Regions from separate parts of the Pseudomonas sp. 86_A genome, predicted to be linked through region 2. Evidence: predicted binding sites of a transcription regulator. Region 2 holds the regulator's gene; each other region holds the start of a gene.
The links. Region 2 encodes FliA, which starts transcription of late flagellar genes. Its sites were predicted from a motif close to CTAAAGTTTNNNNNNNNNNNGCCGNTAA; they were not measured.
Positions count from the first base shown of each region.

Region 1: motA (flagellar motor stator protein MotA) is a predicted target of FliA. The motif match lies at 1,038-1,065, and genes of this name have one in related genera.
Region 3: J5M57_RS23890 (methyl-accepting chemotaxis protein) is a predicted target of FliA. The motif match lies at 923-950, and genes of this name have one in related genera.

Region 1 is NZ_JAFGYS010000014.1:48,178-50,380, reverse strand. Features, by position in the region: gene J5M57_RS21270 (HDOD domain-containing protein) at 1-967, opposite strand, end outside; gene motA (flagellar motor stator protein MotA) at 1,134-1,985, shown strand; gene motB (flagellar motor protein MotB) at 1,989-2,203, shown strand, end outside.
Region 2 is NZ_JAFGYS010000003.1:118,669-120,871, forward strand. Features, by position in the region: gene J5M57_RS06130 (protein phosphatase CheZ) at 1-414, opposite strand, end outside; gene J5M57_RS06135 (chemotaxis response regulator CheY) at 433-804, opposite strand; gene fliA (RNA polymerase sigma factor FliA) at 972-1,712, opposite strand; gene fleN (flagellar synthesis regulator FleN) at 1,709-2,203, opposite strand, start outside.
Region 3 is NZ_JAFGYS010000016.1:216,481-218,683, forward strand. Features, by position in the region: gene J5M57_RS23885 (Na+/H+ antiporter NhaC family protein) at 1-832, shown strand, start outside; gene J5M57_RS23890 (methyl-accepting chemotaxis protein) at 995-2,203, shown strand, end outside.

The DNA of each region.
Region 1 (2,203 bases), on a different contig from region 2:
AGACGGCCGGGTGCCACAGATCAGGCATGGCATGCTGGCGCGCACTGTTGGCGGCCTGTTGGTGCAACTGTTGCTGCACTTCATCCAACGAAATCTGCAGATAAAGGCTGGTCAGGTACTGCCAGCGCTCGCTGTGCGGACTGTCCCAGGCCTGTTGCGCCGATAACGCCAGACCGTTGGCCAGCAGCACAGTGTTGGCCGGCTGGTTGAGCCAGCGACGCAGGGTCGGATCGTCATCGAGGCGATTCTGCTGGCGCAGCGGATGTTCGCTGTCGCGGGCGATGCGCAGCACTTTGACCAGTTCGCGCTGTTCGCTGAGCAGCAATTTATAACCTTGCTGCACCCAGATCGGCAGGTGCCAGACTTGCACCAGCGCTTCGGCGATCTTCAGCAGGCGCACGCCAAACAGTTGCTTCTCGACCACCGGGGCCGATTCGCCCTTGTGGATCACCCGCAATTCCCATTCTTCGAGCAACTCGGGAAACGTCAGCGCCAGCGGCCATAACGGCGAGAGAAACAGCAGGCTGCCCCAATGGATGTCCTGCCACAGTCGCGCCAGGCGACTGGCGAAAAAACCATTGGCCTGTTGCGTGGCGTGCTGGCTGATCATTTGCAGTTGGCGCAGGGCCTTGGGGATCTGCATCTGCGGTTGGGCCGGCAGGCGCGCCAGCAGTTCTTCGGTGCGCGCCAGGCCCAGACGGTTGATCGCCACCTCAAGATTTTCCGCGGGTGCGGCCATGGTGCCGAGGGTGTGACGATTAGCCTCACGGATGATGCTCAAGGCCAGTGCCGGACTGTCCTGCATCAGGTCGGCGATGTCGCGCAGGGAACTGCGGTTGTCACGGATCGCACGGCACACTTTGTCGTGAGCCTCTTGCGGCACGGGCAGGCGCACGCCATCGAGCAGTTTTACCCAGCCTTCCAGCGTGGTCGGTTTTGCGTGTGGGACGTTCGTTTCATTAGCCATGTCTGGACGAGATCTTCACTGACTGTAGACGCGCCCGGCATGGGCTAAATTGGCTTTTCGCCTGAACTGGCTATAGTCTGGCGCAGTTTTGCCGATAAGTAGAAGAAGAGATTTTTTAACTTCCGAATATGACCTTGAACCCGACTTAAGTAAGTACTCTCTACCTATGGCTAAAATTATCGGCATCATCGTCGTATTCGCGAGCGTGCTCGGCGGATACGTGCTCTCCCACGGCAAAATTGCCGCCCTGATCCAGCCCTTCGAGGTGATGATCATCGGTGGTGCGGCCCTCGGTGCATTCCTGCAGGCCAACCCCGGTTACATGACGATGCACGTGCTCAAGAAATCCCTGAGCATGTTCAGTTCGCGTTTCAGCCACACCTTCTATCTGGAAGTGCTGGGCCTGATCTACGAGATCCTCAACAAGAGCCGCCGCGAAGGCATGATGGCCATCGAAGGCGACATCGAAGACGCCGCCGTGAGCCCGATCTTCGCCAAGTACCCGGCCGTGCTCAAGGACGAACGCATGACCGCGTTCATCTGCGATTACCTGCGCATCATGTCCTCCGGCAACATGGCGCCGCACGAGCTGGAAGGCCTGTTCGACATGGAGCTGTACAGCCTCAAGGAAGACCTCGAGCACCCGTCCCACGCCGTGAACGGCATCGCCGACGCCATGCCCGGTTTCGGTATCGTCGCGGCGGTACTGGGTATCGTGGTGACCATGGCCTCGCTGGGTGAAGGCGACCAGAAATCCATCGGTCTGCACGTGGGTGCGGCACTGGTCGGTACCTTCTTCGGTATTCTCGCAGCCTACGGGTTCTTCGGTCCGCTGGCCCACTCCCTGGCCCACGATGCCAAGGAAGAGCTGAACGTCTACGAGGCCATCAAGGCTTCCCTGGTAGCTTCGGCTTCCGGCATGCCGCCATCGCTGGCCGTGGAGTTCGGGCGCAAGGTTCTGTACCCGGCGCACCGTCCAAGCTTTGCCGAGCTGGAACAAGCCGTTCGCGGTCGCTAAGCCATGGAAAATAATCAGCCGATAATCATCAAGCGCGTCAAGCGCATAGCCGGTGGGCATCACGGCGGGGCATGGAAAATCGCCTTCGCCGACTTCGCCACGGCGATGATGGCGTTCTTCCTGGTGTTATGGCTGCTGTCCACGGCCACGCCGGAGCAGAAGATCGCCATCGCCGGTTACTTCAAGGACCCGGTCGGCTTCTCCGAAAGCGGCACGCC
Region 2 (2,203 bases):
AGCCCCGACCTCACGGCGCATGAAACGGCCCCAATCGGTGCTCAGGGCCTGGGCTTCTTCAGCCAGGCCATTGACCACCGGGGTAGCGCTTTCCACCAGATCCATGGTGCGGTTGGCCGCGGCTTCGGTCAGCTTGACCACATAGCCCAGGCGTTCGGTGGCGTCGGTGATTTGCGACACTTCCTCGGCCTGCGGCATGTGCGGATCGATCTGGAAGTTGACGATCGCACTGTGCAGTTCGCGTGTGAGCTTGCCCACTTCCTGATACAGGCCGCGGTCACGGGTCTGATTGAGCTCATGGATCAGTTGCACAGCGTCGCCGAACCTGCCTTTTTCAAGGCTCTCGACCAGTTCGACCGCGTGTTTTTTCAGGGTCGATTCGAAATCGCCCTGTGAAGATTCTTTATGCTCCATAGCTCCCCCGCGCGTTCATCAGCCGATGCGTTCGAAAATCTTCTCGATTTTTTCTTTCAGCGCCTGAGCCGTGAAAGGTTTGACCACGTAGCCGTTTACACCGGCCTGGGCCGCTTCGATGATCTGCTCGCGCTTGGCTTCTGCCGTCACCATCAGCACCGGCAGGTGCTTGAGTTTTTCATCGGCACGCACGTGGCGCAGCAGGTCGATACCGGTCATGCCCGGCATGTTCCAGTCCGTTACCAGAAAGTCGATGCTTCCGCTGTTGAGCACCGGAATGGCAGTGGTGCCATCGTCGGCCTCGACGGTGTTGGTGAACCCCAGATCACGCAGCAGGTTCTTGATGATCCGCCGCATCGTTGAGAAGTCATCAACGATGAGGATTTTCATGTTCTTGTCCAATTCGACCTCCAAGCAGTCTTAAACGCGCCCAGCACCTGGACGCGCCATTTCAATCAATCCGGCAAAGCACTCGATGACTGTCTGGAGCACAACAGAGCAAGACCGGTGCCGTTCATCACCGCACCAGCCTCGTTCGCAGTGTCCCCACACTGCCTTCAGCGCGCTCGCCACTCCCCCAAACGCCCCCGCAAGCGGGCCGCGCACTGGCTGTGTAACTGGCTGACCCGCGATTCACTGACGCCAAGGACTTCACCGATTTCCTTGAGGTTCAGCTCTTCGTCGTAGTACAGCGCCAACACCAGTCGCTCACGCTCCGGCAAATTGGCAATCGCGTCCGCCAGCGCTGCCTGGAAGCGTTCATCTTCCAGATCGCGTGACGGCTCAAGATGAGCACTGGCGCCATCCTCGTGCAGCCCTTCGTGTTCGCCGTCCTGCAACAGGTCGTCGAAACTGAACAGCCGGCTGCCCAGCGTGTCATTCAAAATCCCGTAGTAATCGTCGAGACTCAATTGGAGTTCGGCCGCAACTTCGTGATCTTTAGCATCACGGCCGGTTTTAGCTTCAATTGAGCGAATTGCGTCGCTGACCATACGGGTGTTGCGGTGAACCGAGCGTGGTGCCCAATCCCCTTTGCGCACTTCGTCGAGCATCGCGCCGCGGATTCGAATGCCCGCGTACGTTTCGAAACTGGCGCCCTTGCTGGCGTCATATTTGGTCGAAACTTCAAGCAGACCGATCATCCCGGCCTGAATCAGATCCTCGACCTGCACACTCGCCGGCAAGCGCGCCAGCAAGTGATAGGCAATGCGCTTGACCAGTGGCGCGTAACGCTCGATCAACTCGTACTGCGCGTCACGTGCCGACTTCTTGTAGTAGTTCATACCGCTCGCGGTCATAACACAGGCCCTGCTGTTTGCTGCACGAGGCGCTCGACGAAAAACTCCAGGTGACCGCGCGGGTTGGCAGGCAGCGGCCAGGTATCGACCTTCTGCGCGATCGCCTTGAACGCCAGCGCGCACTTGGAACGCGGGAAGGCTTCATAGACCGCTCGCTGCTTCTGCACTGCCTTGCGCACGCTTTCGTCGTACGGCACCGCGCCGACGTATTGTAAGGCGACGTCGAGGAAACGATCCGTGACCTTGGTCAACTTGGCGAACAGGTTGCGCCCTTCCTGCGGGCTCTGCGCCATGTTGGCGAGGACGCGGAAGCGGTTCATGCCATAGTCGCGGTTGAGCAGTTTGATCAGCGCGTAGGCGTCGGTGATCGAGGTCGGCTCGTCGCAGACCACCAGCAACACTTCCTGCGCTGCGCGAACGAAACTGACTACCGAGTCACCAATACCCGCAGCGGTATCAATCACCAGCACATCGAGGTTGTCGCCGATGTC
Region 3 (2,203 bases), on a different contig from region 2:
GGTGGGCTTCGGCAACATCTTCCTCAATGAAATCCTGCTGGCCAACGTTGCGCGCAGTGGGGTCGACATCAGTGGCATCAACGTCACTCACGCCATGGGCATTCCGGCGCTGGGCATGGTGTTCGGCCTGGCGATGGCGTTCATCAGCTACCGCAAAAAGCGTGTCTACGACCTGGCGAAGATCGAGCAGGTCGAGCAGGTGGCGGTGCAGTACAACCCGCTGAGCCTGATGATCGCCGGTGTGGCGATTGCGGCTGCGTTCATTGTGCAATTGCTGCTGGACTCGATGATTATCGGGGCGCTGGTCGGCTTTCTGATCTTCTCGGCGTCCGGCATCGTCAAGTGGCGCGAGACCGATGACCTGTTCACCGAAGGCATGAAAATGATGGCGATGATCGGCTTCATCATGATCGCCGCGTCCGGGTTCGCCGAAGTGATGAAGGCCACCGGGGAAGTGCAGACCCTGGTCGAATCGTCGGCCTCGTGGATCAATCACAGCAAGGGGATCGGCGCGCTGCTGATGTTGTTGGTGGGGCTGCTGGTGACCATGGGCATCGGTTCGTCGTTCTCCACTGTGCCGATTCTCGCGGCGATTTTCGTGCCGCTGTGCGTGCAACTGGGCTTCAGCCCGTTGGCGATCGTCTGCATCGTCGGCACCGCCGGGGCCTTGGGTGACGCCGGCTCGCCGGCCTCGGATTCGACCCTCGGCCCGACCTCCGGTCTGAACATCGACGGCCAGCACCACCATATCTGGGACACCGTGGTGCCGACCTTCCTGCACTACAACCTGCCGTTGCTGGCGTTCGGCTGGGTGGCCGCGATGGTCCTCTGATTAAAAGCTGAAGATCAAAAGATCGCAGCCTTCGGCAGCTCCTACACCAATCTCTGTAGGAGCTGCCGAAGGCTGCGATCTTTTTTTGGGTTCAACTTTTGCTTTCGCGTGCCGTTAACGCCTTTAACCACGCCAATAAAACCAAAAGAGTGAGCCCCCCCAATGCGCTTGAGTCTCAAGGCCAAAGTCCTGTCCCTCGCGGTCCTGCCGGTGTTGCTCTTTGCGCTGGTCATCAGCCTGACCACGCTGTTCATCCTCAAGCAACAGGCGCACACCGAGGTCGAGCAGACCCGCGAACGCCTGCTCGCCGACGCCAAGGCCACCCTGCAAAGCTACGTCGCCGTGGCCATGACTACGATCAAGCCGCTGTACGACGCGGCCACCCCCGGTGACAACGAGGCGCGGGCGCAGGCGATCAAGCTGCTGTCGGGCATCCGCTACGGCAAGGACGGCTACTTCTTCGGCTACGACTCCGAGACCGTGCGCCTGTTCAAGGCCAACGACCCCGAAGGCGTCGGCAAAAGCTTCAAGGACAACCGCGACCCCAACGGCGTCTACGTCAACCGCGGCCTGGTGAGCGTGGCGAAGGACGGCACCCACTATCTGCAATACAGCTCGCCGCTGCCGGGCAACGCCAACGTGCTGGTACCGAAACTCGGCTACACCGAGTACCTGGCGAAGTGGGACATGGCGGTCGGTACATCGGTCAACCTCGACGGCATTGAAGCGCAGGTTGCATTGGTCGAAGCGCAAGTGCAGGAACGCATGCAAGGCGTGATCCTCAGCATCGTCGGCGTGGCGGTGCTGGTGCTGCTGGTCATTGCCGCAGCGGGCATGCTGCTGGCCAATACCATTCTGCGTCCGCTGACTCTGATGAAAGCCAACCTCGACGACATCGCGGCAGGCGAGGGCGACCTGACCCGCCGGCTGAACATCACCAGCCAGGACGAGCTCGGTGAACTGGCCGGCTCGTTCAACCGGTTCGTCGACAAGATTCACGGTCTGGTGCGGCAGATCACCGAGATGACCACACAACTGACCGGCCTGGTGACTCAGGTTTCGGATCAGGCTCAGCGCTCGGATCAGGCGATGGAGCGTCAGCGCCACGAGACCGATCAGGTCGCCACGGCGATCAACGAGATGTCCGCCGCCGCCCAGGAAGTCGCCAAGAGCGCGCAGAACGCCGCGGTTGCCGCGCAGCAGACCGATGAAGAAGGCCAGAGCGCCAAGCGCGTGGTGGCCGGCAGCATCAAACAGATTCATGCGCTGGTGGATGACATTCGCAGCAGCGGCGTGTCCCTCGACAGCCTGCAGCAGGACGTGTCGTCGATTGTCGGCGTGCTCGGGGTGATCCGCTCGATTGCCGAGCAG